Regions from separate parts of the Glutamicibacter sp. St.4D3 genome, predicted to be linked through region 1. Evidence: riboswitches for the same ligand, from Rfam matches in the RefSeq annotation. Region 1 holds a riboswitch; each other region holds the start of a gene.
What was found. A riboswitch is a leader RNA that binds a small molecule or an ion and turns the genes downstream of it on or off. The one in region 1 is predicted to bind S-adenosylmethionine.

Region 1 (3,200 bases):
CGGGAACACGGAGAGCACATCGTGCATCTCGGCGATCTCGATGTCATAGCAGGAGAACTTCGCCGCCCCGGCCCCCGAATGGTTCCCGGCCCCGCGCGGCAGGTCCTGCGGGGAGCGCAGCGGCTGGTTCAGCCATTCGTTGCGCGACCACGGGTACTTCAGCACCCCGGCGCGCACCGCCCGGGTCAGGTTCAGCCCGCGGGCGGTGGCGTCGCAGCTGTCCAGGGCGGTGAGGATGCGAAAGGTCTGGGCGTTGCCCTCAAACCCGTCGGGCAGCCCCAGGCTCTGCCGCGCCACCCGGTCCAGCTCCTGCTCACCCAGGTGCCCAAACGGCGGGTGGCCCAGGTCGTGGGCGGCGGCCGCGGCCTGCACCACCACCGGGTCGCAGCCGCCCAGCTCCTCCACCAGCTGTTGGGTGCGCGGATCCGAGTTGCGCAGCCCGATCGCGATCGAGCGGGCCACGGCCGACACCTTCAGCGAATGGGTCAGCCGGTTGTGCACCACGGTGCCGGCCCCGGCCTGCGGGATCACCTGGGTGACCGCGGAGAGCCGGGAAAAGTAGGGGGAGAAGCGGATCCGCTCAATGTCCACACGGAACTCGTCCTCATCGGGGCGTGCAGCTTCGTTGATGGCGCGCTCGCGCCCGCCGCTTAGGTGGGTCTTCTGCCTGGCATTCATCGTAGTCACCAGCCTAGATGATGCACCGGCCGCGGTCCGGGAAGCGTGCGGGTTCATGCCCCGGCCCGCCGATCCAGCGGGCGGGCCGGGCGGCGCAGCAGCAGTGCACCGAGGGTGAACCCGATGTACACCAGCGCGGCCAGGAAGGACTGGGTTCCGAAAAACCAGCTCAGCTGCCCGTACCAGCTCAAGAGCACACAGCCGGTGGCGGTGAGCACCACCAGCCCGGCGGCCGGCCAGCGCCGGGGCAACTCCTCCAGCACCCGGCCCTGCACTGCCAGCAGCAGCCCGTAGACCAGCAGGCAGGCCCCGGTCAGCACCAGCAGGCCGCTGACCGTGCCGCCGTACTGCACCTGCTGGCGCAGCGGCTGCAGGAGGCGCGAATACAGCATCGGCAACACCAGCGAGGCGACCAGGCACAGCACCACGGTCAAGGACAGGCGGATTGCGGTGTACATTGCGGCTCCTTGGCACCGGTCCGGCCCCTGCGTCCGCGGCCCCGGGCGCCGCGGTGCTGCGCGGCGCCCGGGGCCGCGGTGCTGCGCGGCGCCTGCCGGCGCACCCAGTGGCCGAAGGCTTTCATCCTTTCCCGCAGTGTATGTGATCGGCCGGGCTTTGGCACGGGCCGCACGGGGCGTCATCACCGCGTCACACAAAGCCGCCCGGTGCAACACTTCAGCGGCCCTGCCCCCGGTGCGCCCCCGGCAACCCGGGGAAAACCGGTCACCGCCCACGCGTCACACTGAGGGCGTAAGAATCGCGTCATCTTAACGTTCACGCGTCACATGACGGGGTGGGACGGCGGATGACGCGGTGCGGCCCGGCGTGCTTGCGCCGCCGCCGGGCCCTGGCGAACGATGGAATCACCAACAACCCATCAAGAGCGGCTAAGAGATCTGGCTCGACGACGCCGCAGCAACCACCGGGAAACCGAAAGGTGCTAATGCCAGAAACGATGGAGCAGTACCGTCCGATCCGCCCCGGCCGCCGCGCCGGGCCCGGCCGCTGCCGGGCGCACCCCCCAGGGTGCGGGTCACGGTGCACTGCCTCGTCGCTGACACGAGGAGGAACACATGCCCGGTTCGGTGGCCCCACCGTCCCTGTCCTACGAGCTCTACCCGCCGGTGAACCGCGAGGTGGCCGAGTCGGTCTACCACAGCATCGAGCAGCTGGCCGACACCAGCCCGGACTACGTCTCGGTCACCTATTCGGGCACCCCGGCCCGCCGCGCCCAGTCCCTGGCGCTGATCGAACACCTCGTCACCCAGACCAAGCTGCGCCCGCTGGCGCACCTGACCTGTGTGGGGGAGTCGGCGCAGTCGCTGCGCGTGCTGATCCGCCACTTCATCGCCCTGGGGGTGCGCGGGGTGCTGGCGCTACGCGGTGACCTGCCGCAGGACCCGCAGGGCTGGCGCGGTGAATTCCCGTTCGCCCGCTACCTGATCGAGCTGATCCGCCAGGTGGAGGACGAACACGCCGCCTCCCTGGCCGGGGGCCGGCTGGGGGTGGGGGTGGCCGCCTACCCGCACCGCCACCCCGAGTCCCCGAGCTTCGAGCACGACATCGAGGTGCTGCTGGGCAAGCAGCGCTCCGGGGCGGACTATGCGATCACCCAGGTCTACTTCCAGCCCGAGGACTATCGGGGGCTGCTCGCCGCGGCCCGCCGCGCCGGGGTGTGCATCCCGATCATCCCCGGCATCATCCCGCTCAATTCGCTGCGCCGGCTGAACCGGCTGGCGGCGCTGACCGGGGTGCAGCCGGACCCGATCCTGGCCCACGCGCTGCAAAGCGCGACCAGCGACGCCGAACGCCACCGCATCGGGGTGCGCTGGGCGGTGGACCTGGCCCGGGCGGCGTTCGATGACGGGGCCCCGGGGCTGCACCTGTACACGTTCAACGACCACCGCGGCAGCCTGGACGTGATCGAGCAGCTGCAGCTGCCCGGCGCCCGCAGCACCCTGGCCCAATCCTGGGCCGCCCACAGCGGGACCTAGGCGCCCGTTTCCACCGACGAACCACCGAATTAACCATCGACCCGGCCGGGCACCCCGGTCCGGCAGAAAACTAGGAGAACACCATGAGCAAGCAGCACTTCCCGCAGGCCAGCATCCTCGGCTACCCGCGCATCGGCCGGCGCCGCGAACTGAAAAAGGCGCTGGAGGCGCACTGGGCCGGCACCCTGACCGAGCAGCAGCTGCACGAGCGGGCCTTTGCCGTGCAGCAGCAGAACCTGGAACGCCTGGTGCAGCTGGGGCTTGACCCGGCGAACGGCTCCCTGCCCGGGGACCACGCCTACTACGACCAGGTGCTGGACACGCTGGTGGCGCTCGGGGCGGTGCCCTCCCGCTTCGCCGAGGTGCTCAGCGCCCCGCTGAGCACCGCCGACGCCTTCACCCTGGCCCGCGGTGACGCGCAGCGCGCCCCACTGGAAATGACCAAGTGGTTCGACACCAACTACCACTACCTGGTCCCGGAGCTCGGCGAGCGCACCACCCTGCGCGCCAACCCCGCCGGGCTGCTGG
Region 2 (3,200 bases), 400 kb from region 1:
GCGTTGTTTTTCCGGCAACTGCTTGACCAGCTGCCACAGCTCCAGGTTTTCGGCCCGGCCTTCTGGCCCGGCCTCCGTCGAGTGGGCGTGTGCGACGGGGTCGGTCTCCAGATCCTCGCCGCGGTGGCGGCGCAGCTCATCGATGGCCTTGCGGTGGGCGATGCGCACCAGCCAAGCCTGGACGTTGGCCTCCGGATCCAGTTGCGGGTAGGCCCGCAGGGCGGCCAGGAAGGTTTCCGACCAGGCGTCCTTGGCGCGGTGTTCATCCAGCAGGGAGCGGCACACGCGCAACACGCTCAGTCCGTGGGCCTGCACGATCTGTTCGAATGGCTGCTTCATGGTGCTCCTGGTGATTGGCTCTCACCATGTAAACGTGGCGGGACAGCTTTTCGTGAGGTCTTTGACCGGATTTCCTGCGACCACCCACCGGGCGGTGGCGGCTGGCCCTGTTCCTAGACCACGACCGGGTCACCGTCGCGCAGGGCCAGTTCCAGTTCGCGCAGTTCGCCCAGGTCCAGGGGCACCACTTCCCCGTTCTCCACGCCCTGGGGCAGGCGGCGTCCGAGCAGGGTGTCGCGGATGATGCGCATGGTCGCCCCGTGGCTGACACACAGGATGCGCTGCTGGGGGTGGGTGGCGGCCAGCTGGAGCAGGGCCGGCACTGCCCGGCGCAGCACGGCCGAACGAGGTTCGGCCTGCTCCATCAGCTCCTGCACCAGGTCCTCATCCAGCTCCGAGCGGCACTGCCCCTCCAGTGGCCCGAATCCGCGCTCCACCAGTTCCGGCACCGGCGGGCCGGTGCGGGCCCCAAGGGTCTTGGCAATGATCTGCGCGCTTTCCTGGGCGCGGCCCAGCGGGGAGGCCAGGACCACATCCCAGCCCTCATCGGCCAGCCGGGCGCCGACCGCGCGCGCCTGTTCCCGCCCGGTCGCGTTGAGCGGGATGTCCGTCTGCCCCTGCAGCCTGCCTGCCAGGTTCCAGTCGGTTTGTCCGTGTCGAACCAAAGCCAGTGCACCATTCATACTTCTTGAGTCTAGCCAGTACTGCCGGTGGCGCTGAATCCCCCGGGGTGCGGATGGCCGGATGGGGCCTGTGACGCGCCGCGCAATCTTTCGACGCACAACTTGGGTCACATTCACACATGTTGAGACACTGGGGGTAACCATCCCGAGCGGCCGAGAGATCTGGTTCGATGACGCCGCAGCAACCTGCCACAGCCGGTGGATACGGTGCTACCGCCAGAAACGATGGAGCTGTCTTCGGCCGTAGGGCCAGTGCAGTGAAGACAGACATTGATTCCGGGATATTGCCTTGATGGCCCTCCCGGCCAATGCCGCGGTGGGCCGGAAGACGAGCCGATAAGGAGTCACGCCACCATGGCCGACCACAAGTTTGGATTCCGCACCCGTGCCCTGCACGCCGGCGGAACCCCCGATGCCGAACACGGCGCCCGCGCGGTGCCGATCTACCAAAGCACGTCCTTCGTATTCAAGGACACCGATGATGCGGCGAACCTGTTTGCGCTGCAGAAGTACGGGAACATCTACTCCCGCATCGGCAACCCGACAGTGGCCGCCTTCGAGGAGCGCATGGCCTCCCTGGAGGGCGGGATCGGCGCGGTGGCCACCGGTTCGGGCATGGCGGCGGAGTTCATCACCTTTGCCGCGCTGGCCCAGGCCGGAGACCACATTGTCGCCTCTGCGAAGCTCTACGGCGGGACCATCACCCAGCTGGATGTCTCACTGCGCCGCTTTGGCATTCAGACCACCTTCATCGACTCCAACGACCCGGCCGATTTCGAGGCCGCGATCGGGTCGAACACCAAGGCGGTGTACACCGAGGTGGTTGCCAACCCCTCCGGGGACATTGCCGACCTGGCCGGGCTGGCGGCGGTGGCGCACCGCCACGACATTCCGCTGGTGGTCGATTCGACGCTGACCCCGCCCTACCTGTTGCGTCCGATCGAGCACGGCGCGGACATCGTGATCCATTCGGCGACCAAGTTCATTGGCGGCCACGGCACCACCCTGGGCGGGGTGGTCATCGAATCGGGCACCTTCAACTGGGGCAACGGGAAGTTCCCCACCATGACCGAGCCGGTACCCAGCTATGGGAACGTCTCCTGGTGGGGCAACTTCGGGGAGTACGGGTTTTTGACCAAGCTGCGCAGTGAGCAGCTGCGCGATTTCGGCCCCTCCCTGCCGGCGCAGTCCGCGTTCCAGCTGCTGCAGGGCGTGGAGACCCTGGCCCAGCGGATGGACGCACACCTGGCCAACGCCCAGCAGGTCGCCCAGTGGCTGGAGGCCGATGACCGGGTCAGCTATGTGAACTATGCGGGCCTGGCCTCCCATCCCCAGCACGAGCAGGCGCGCAAGCTGCTGCCGCTGGGTGTGGGTTCGGTCTTCAGCTTCGGAATCAAGGGCGGCCGGCAGGCCGGGGCCAAGTTCATCCAGGCCCTGCAGCTGGCCAGCCACCTGGCAAACATCGGTGATGCACGCACCCTGGTGCTGCACCCGGGGTCCACCACCCACCAGCAGCTGAGCGAGGAGCAGCTGCAGGCGGCCGGGGTGCCGCAGGACCTGATCCGCCTGTCGGTGGGCCTGGAGGATGTCGAGGACATCATCTGGGACCTGGACCAGGCACTGAGCGCCGCCCAGCAGCCGGAGCCGGAGCACCAATTCGAGATGCCGTCCTATGACGCGGCGGCCTGCGCCGTGCCGGCCGGGAAGGGAGCGAACTAATGAGCACCGCACTACGCACCTGGCAGGGCCCCAGCGCCGCGCAGCGCCTCCAGATCCTGCGCGAGACCACCTCGATCGCGATCGTGGGGGCCTCGAACAAGCCCTCTCGGGCCAGCTACTTCGTGGCCACCTACCTGCTGTCCTCCTCAAACTACCGGGTGTACTTCATCAACCCGGTGGTGGACGAGATCCTGGGCCAACCGGTCTACAAGTCGCTGGCGGACCTGCCCGAGACCCCCGACCTGGTCGAGGTCTTCCGCAAGCATGATGACCTGCCCGGGGTGCTGGACGAGGCCCTGGCCGTGGGGGCCAAGACCCTGTGGCTGCAGCTGGGTTCCTGGCACGAGGAGGTGGCTGAGCGCGCCGAGGCCGCAGGGCTGAATGTGGTCATGGACCGCTGCGTGAAGATCGAACACGCCCGCTTCCACGGCGGGCTGCGCCTGGCCGGGTTCAACACCG
Region 3 (3,200 bases), 380 kb from region 1:
CCAGGGTCAGGGCCTTGTCCAGCACCAGGGCACGCTGTTCCTCACCGATCAGCTTCAGGTGCTCCTGCTCGGTGGTGGCCGCCTGTTCCCGGGTGAACAGTTCGTTCAACTCTTCGTCCGCGTTCAGCGTCTGGGTGTTGTTCGCCGGCCCGAAGACCGGCCCCAGCCCGCCGTAGGCGAACTGCCGGGTGCCGAAGAATTCGACCTTGTCATCGACCAGGGCACTGGTCAGGAACGTGTTGTCCGCTGCCCGGTTCACCAGTTTGACCCCGATCTCGCGCCACTGCTGCTCAATAAGTTCGAAGGCCGGCTTGATGACCACCGAGTTGTTCGAGGAGGCGACGGTGACCTCCAGCTTCTTCCCGTCCTTCTGCCGGATCCCGTCCGGTCCCGGAACCCAGCCGGCCTCATCCAGCAGCTCCTTGGACCGCGCCGGGTCGTAGGCCAATTCCGCGGAGAAGTCCACGAAGCCCGGGGCCTTGTGGTTCAGAATCGATGCGGAAATCACATAGCTGTCCGAAAGCACGGTGTCCTTCAGCGCCTGGCGGTCGATGCCCACCTGCAGCGCCTGGCGGACCTTGGCGTCGGCCAGCTGCCCGGAGCCAATGCGCACCGAGGCGTTGTTGGTGGTCAAATCCACGCCCTGCGCGGCGAACACCTGGCCGCCGCCGGATTTCAGCACCTGCTCATCCACCGGCTGCAATCCCCGAACCAGGTCCACCTGCCCGGACTGGGCGGCTCCGGCACGGTGTGCAACCTCCGGCAGGTACTTGATGACCAGCTCATCCAGGTAGGGAGCCCCCGGGTTCTGGGCACCCTGCGGAGCCCAGGCGTAGTCGTCGCGGGCGCTGAACACCACTTCCTCATCGGGCTTTTCCGAGGCGAAGACGAACGGTCCGGAACCCACGATCTTGGAGATCGCCGACTGCCCGGCGTTGTCCAGCTTCAGCGTTTCGGGGGCCACCAGCCCGGCGGTCACCGAGGAGGTGGCGCGCAGGAAGTTGGCGTCCGGACGCTTCAGGGTGACCTGGACCTTGTTCCCGTCCAGCACCTTGGAGGACTTGTACGCCGAGAAATCCACGTTCGGCTGGATCTGCGCATCCTTGATGCCCAGTCCCAGCGCGTCCAGGTTCGCCTTGACGGCCTTGGCATCCAGTGCGGTGCCGTTGGAAAACGTCACCCCGTCACGAATGGTGAACGTGTACTGGGTCTTGGTCTCGTTGGAGGTGAAGTCACTGGCGATCCACCCCACCAGCTTGCCCTGCTCGGCGTCAAAATAGGTCAGCCGGTCCAGCACCGAGTTCAGCACGTTGGCCTTCTCGTAGAACCGGGCCGCCTGGGTCTGCCAGTTGTCGATGGGGGTGACCTCGGCGTAGGTCAGGGTTCCACCCTGCACCGGGTCGCCGGCTGGCTGTGCCGACTCGGTGTTCGGGCTTGCCGCGCCGCTGCCGCCGCATGCGGTCAACGACAGCCCCAGGGCCGCAAGCAGTGCGGTGGCTTTCAGCGCCAAACGTGGTGGCCGCATAATCCGTGTTCCTCTCGGTTTAGCCCGAGGAGCACGCTGAATTCAGGTCCCTCCCGCGAAGGGAGGCAAAACAGGCAGACATCCGCCCGTGTGCGGGGACCGTTGCGAAATCTAGCAATCTCCATCGGTCCTGGCCTTAGCACCGCTCCCCGTCGGGGTGGTTGCTGCGACGTCAACGAGCCAGGTCTCTCAGTCGCTCTGGATGGTGTTGTTCCGGTGGGTGTTCCGGGTGATTTCAGTGTGCGGCGGGGACATTCATGTGACCAACCATGACGAAACATCGACGTCACATCGCCACCGAGGAGGCGACAAAGGCTCGGCAGCACCGTAACAATGGGGTCACACGCGCCGGTAAGTCATTGTGTGAAGGCGAAAACCGCAGATCCTTGACAATTCCTCCGGCAGGGTGGCGCCGGTGCCACCGCGCCCGCTGTAGTGGGTGGCGCGGGTTTTACACGCCTCCGCGGACCGGGGGCAGTACCGTGCAGCAGCCGCAGGGCCGGGCCGGCTTGGCCTTGTCCCGCAGTTGGAGCCCTGTGAAACCCTGTGCAGATTCCTCATCCACGAGCCGGCAGATCCACCGGCGCGGAAAAACCGCTGGGGGCTACGCCCTGCCGGGGCCCATAGGCCAGGCGACAACGAAACGCTCAAGCACGACCCGGAAACCCGGCTGCGACGTCAGGGTCGGATCCCATTGGTGTCCAGCAGCCCGCTGGGTGCGACGCCAGTACTTCTCATGCTCGCGGCGCCAGCTGGCCAACGAGCGGTCATCCTCCCCTTCGGCAAAGGCGAAATCGGCGTCCACGTGGTCAAAGGCCGCCAAGGTGACCTCGGTGGTCTGCAGGATGAGACGCGCCGTACCGGTGGAATCGCAGGCTAGCCAATAGGCGCCTGCCTCCGGCAACGGTTCACCGCTTGCCGTGTACTCGTTCTCCAGGCTCGAGGTTGCGCGCTTATCCCCGTCGGAAACTGCGCGCAGCAACGCATCGGCCAATGCGGGACTGTCCCCGAAGTAGTCAACGACAGGCAACACCTCGGGTCGCAGGACCCCGCCCCCTGCCCAAAGCACATAGTCGCCCCACAATTGTCTTGCCCGCGCGAGGTCGACCGGCGGGAGCCGGGAGGCCGAGGAATCCATGGCCCCAAGCCTAGTGCTTTCCGCCATGGGCCGGCGCTGCACAGGGGCCTTTCATTGCCTCTGCCCGGAACCAAGGTTGCGCGCAAAAATCGGCGGGAAAGGCATATGGTGCTTCGTGCGCAGAAACCGCTGGCTCCTCTCCGAAGGACTGCCCCGCCCCGGAGGCACTGCGCCGAAAGCCGGTTCCTCAGGGCAACCACAACTTTTGGAATGTGATGCGTCTCACTTCCATTGGATGTGGTGCACTTCGCCTAGCTTGAGGGGGTCAGAACCCATCAACCCCCAAGGAGCGGGTAGCTGTGCACCCACGATCACTTCGCGCCCCAGCCTGCGCGATCAGCCTGGCGTTGGGCTTGACCGCGCTCAGTCTGGCGCCGGCCCAGGCGGAACCACGCCAAACCGAGAAGCAAGCCACCGCCACCGGTTACGGTGGCGCCGTGGCCACCGTCGACCCGGAGGCCTCTTCCGCGGCGATTTCCGTGTTGCGCCGCGGCGGCAACGCCGTGGACGCGGCGGTGGCCGCCGCCGCGACACTGG
Region 4 (3,200 bases), 610 kb from region 1:
GGGCAGTTCCTCCGCCGACTTGTGCTTGGTCGAGTACAGCCCGGCCGGTGAACCGTACATGTAGAAGGCCGGGTCCACCTCGATGTTCTGATCCGCCGTGAACTGCTCCAGGTAGGCTGCGTGCTGGAAGAAATTCGCGTCATATTCACCGTTCGCCACCACGTGGTTGGGCTGGACAATGTCGGTGACGTAGGTCGCCTGCACATCCCATCCCTGTTCCTCCAGGATGCGCTCGGCGATCTTCGTGGGCTCCTGGGTGGGCGCCGATTCGGTGACGATCAGCTTGATGGTCTTGTCGTTCCCGGCATTGACATTGCCGGTCAAACCGCATGAAGCCAGCAGACCGGTGACGGCCAAGGCGGCTGCTGAGGTGATGATCCTGCGACGAGTCAGTGACATGGTGTTCCTTTGAAGTAGTGAAGGTGAAGTAACGGGTGCTGGCTATCGTTTGTCGTAGCGCCGGGCCAGCGCAGTGCCGGAGACCTGCACCAGGTGCACCAGCGCGATCATCAGCACGATGGCCAGGAGCATGACACCGGTCTCGTAGCGGTAGTAGCCGTAGCGGATGGCGAAGTCGCCGATCCCTCCGCCGCCAACCAGTCCTGCCATGGCCGAGTAGGAGATGAAGGAGACGGTCATGATGGTGATCGAGCCAAACAGCGCCGGTCGGGCCTCCACCAGCAGGACGTCGCGGATGATCTGCCCGCGGGTGGCGCCCATGGCATTGGCGGCTTCAACGACGCCCGACCCCAGCTGGGTGATGTTCTGTTCCACGAAGCGGGCAAAATAGGGAATCGCGTTGATGGTCAGCGGGACAATCACCGCGGCGGTACCCACCGTTGTTCCGACGATGAACCGGGTGACCGGGATGATCGCGATCAGCAGGATCAGGAACGGGAAGGAGCGGATGGTGTTCACTGCACCATCGACAATGCGGTGCAGCCGCGGTCGGGGCCGCAGGCCCTGCGGTGACATGGAATAGAGCCAGATTCCCAAGGGGGTACCGATCAGGATCGCCAGGGGAATGGAGACCAGCAGCATCGCCAGGGTCTGGCCGATCGCAACTCCGATCTCGGGTCCCAGTTCCAGCAGGCGGTCAATGCTGAACGTGGCCACTGCGCCGTTGCTGCTCGCAGCGGCCGCAAGCGGAAGATAGATTGTGCTCAAGACGTCTCCTAGGATGCGGCAGCCGACAGCTGCGGGGTGCGGTGTTCTTCCTGGCCGGTGGGGCGCTGCAGGACGATCTCGTCACTGATCAGGTAGCGTCCGATCGCGGTATGCGGGCTGAAACCCGGTTGCTTCAACTCGGCCAGGTCAAACTGTTCAACCAGCCGCCCGTCCTCCATTACCGCCACGTTGTCGGCGATGGCCTTGACCACGTTCATTTCGTGGGTGACGATCACGGTGGTAATTCCCAGGTTGGCGTTAATGTCCAGCAGGTATTGGAGCACCGAGGCGGTGGTGCGCGGGTCAACGGCGCTTGTGGGTTCGTCGCACAAAAGCACCTTGGGCTCCGTGGCCAGGGCGCGGGCGATGGCCACGCGCTGCTTTTGGCCGCCGGAGAGCTGGGCCGGATAGGAATGGATCTTGTCGGCCAGGTCCACAATGGCCAACGCCTCCTGGGCCTTCGCTCTCCGTTGGCGGGCGGGAACCCCGGCAAACTTGAGCGAGAGCTCCACATTTTGGGCGGCAGTGCGGTTATTGAGCAGGTTGAAGTGCTGGAAGATCATGCCGATTTGATGGCGTTCGCGCCGCAGCTCTTCCTCTGAAAGTTCTGTCAAGTCCACGCCGCCAACCTGGACCGAACCACTGTCCGGGCGCTGCAGGAGATTGATGTTGCGGATCAGGGTCGATTTTCCCGCTCCCGAGAAACCGATAATTCCTTGGATCGAGCCCCGGGGAATGTCCAGGGACACGTTGTCCACGGCCGTGAAAGCGTCGTTGCCGGTGCCGAAGCTTGTCGATACGTTGCGCAGGCTGATCATGTGTACTCCTCGTCTTTACCGCGACGAAGCGTCCCGGCCGCGCAGCCTCACTGAGGAGGGGTCAGCCAGGAAATTCTCCATCGTTTCTGGCAGTAGCACCGTGCCCCAGGGGGTGGTTGCCGCGACGTCGTAGAGCCAGATCTCTCGGCCGCTCTGGATGGTTTGAAGGTCATCGCCTTCGTTGTCCACCAGTCTGGCGCAGGGATGGAGAACGGCTCAAAGGGCTGGTCACAAGCTGCAATGATCAGTCTTATGGCGACATTTCGGGCGTCACATCCCGTCATCTTCCGCTGTTGTGACGACATGTGAATCGACGGGTGAGGCGGATTGCAGATTGTGGGCACACCAAAGCCATAATGCATGGCCTCTTGGGGCCCGCAGGCCAACAGCGCTGGCAGGCGGTGGACCGGTTCGCCCCGCACACCGGTGCGGCCCGGCTCAGGACACGGGAGCCTGCAGCACCATCCGCGCGAATTCGTCCACGTGTTCCTGGGCAGGCTTTGAGAAGTAGCCGCCGGAGTCCCGTCGGTGCCACCGGGCGAGCTCCTCAAACAGGAGGGCTAGAGTGCTGCGGTGCACGACCGCATGGCGCCCCAGCGGCTGACCCAGCGGCCCCATCCGGTAACCCAGCAAGTTCATGACCTCGGTAATGTAGTCGGACGCCGCGTCGCTCAGCGCCTCGATCCCGGCGGCCCGGCACAACCAGTAGGCGATGGTGCCATCGCGCAGGCCCTCGTCCTTTTCCGCCGTGTTGATGGCGTTGAGCAGATAACGGGCGAGGCGCGGTTCATCCCCGGCCAGTTCACTGCCCTTTTTCGTGGCGAGCACACGCCCGCGGTAGACCCGCACCAGTCCGGCCATGCGCGCCACCTCACGCAATTGGGCCACCGTGGGCATCGTGTGTTCACGCTTGCGCGAGGAGGATTCGTAGTCAATGCCCTCCCACTGCAGGCGCTCCACCAGTTCCGCCACGGCCTTCGGGTTCATCCAGCTGGCGGGGGTGAGCTTGATGCCTTCGCCCTGGGCCAGCTCAATGAGCACCTGGAAAGGCCGAACTATCTCCGTGAAGAACCATTCGGGGATCCGCGCGCCTGCCGCGGCGTCGGTGATTCCGGCCTCGCTGGCTAGGATCAGCGCGTAGCGCCGTACCCCCGAGGGCTTGCCGCGCAGCCACTGGCCAAAGACCGAGTTTCCCGCGAGGAGGCTGAAGTACAG

Region 2: it holds a riboswitch for S-adenosylmethionine, as region 1 does, so the genes downstream of both, AC6I21_RS01150 (O-acetylhomoserine aminocarboxypropyltransferase/cysteine synthase family protein) here and AC6I21_RS02925 (methylenetetrahydrofolate reductase) in region 1, are expected to answer to the same signal.
Region 3: it holds a riboswitch for S-adenosylmethionine, as region 1 does, so the genes downstream of both, AC6I21_RS01235 (ABC transporter substrate-binding protein) here and AC6I21_RS02925 (methylenetetrahydrofolate reductase) in region 1, are expected to answer to the same signal.
Region 4: it holds a riboswitch for S-adenosylmethionine, as region 1 does, so the genes downstream of both, AC6I21_RS05705 (methionine ABC transporter ATP-binding protein) here and AC6I21_RS02925 (methylenetetrahydrofolate reductase) in region 1, are expected to answer to the same signal.

Annotation. Positions count from the first base shown of each region.
Region 1 is NZ_AP039380.1:625,677-628,876, forward strand. It holds gene AC6I21_RS02915 (deoxyguanosinetriphosphate triphosphohydrolase family protein) at 1-678, opposite strand, end outside; gene AC6I21_RS02920 (hypothetical protein) at 732-1,136, opposite strand; SAM riboswitch class I at 1,550-1,640, shown strand; gene AC6I21_RS02925 (methylenetetrahydrofolate reductase) at 1,752-2,672, shown strand; gene metE (5-methyltetrahydropteroyltriglutamate--homocysteine S-methyltransferase) at 2,756-3,200, shown strand, end outside.
Region 2 is NZ_AP039380.1:226,959-230,158, reverse strand. It holds gene AC6I21_RS01160 (RNA polymerase sigma factor) at 1-339, opposite strand, end outside; gene AC6I21_RS01155 (histidine phosphatase family protein) at 453-1,022, opposite strand; SAM riboswitch class I at 1,160-1,254, shown strand; gene AC6I21_RS01150 (O-acetylhomoserine aminocarboxypropyltransferase/cysteine synthase family protein) at 1,377-2,741, shown strand; gene AC6I21_RS01145 (CoA-binding protein) at 2,741-3,200, shown strand, end outside.
Region 3 is NZ_AP039380.1:248,454-251,653, reverse strand. It holds gene AC6I21_RS01235 (ABC transporter substrate-binding protein) at 1-1,525, opposite strand, end outside; SAM riboswitch class I at 1,644-1,734, opposite strand; gene AC6I21_RS01230 (ASCH domain-containing protein) at 2,130-2,594, opposite strand; gene ggt (gamma-glutamyltransferase) at 2,963-3,200, shown strand, end outside.
Region 4 is NZ_AP039380.1:1,237,763-1,240,962, reverse strand. It holds gene AC6I21_RS05715 (MetQ/NlpA family ABC transporter substrate-binding protein) at 1-399, opposite strand, end outside; gene AC6I21_RS05710 (methionine ABC transporter permease) at 442-1,167, opposite strand; gene AC6I21_RS05705 (methionine ABC transporter ATP-binding protein) at 1,176-1,985, opposite strand; SAM riboswitch class I at 2,060-2,149, opposite strand; gene AC6I21_RS05700 (plasmid pRiA4b ORF-3 family protein) at 2,424-3,200, opposite strand, start outside.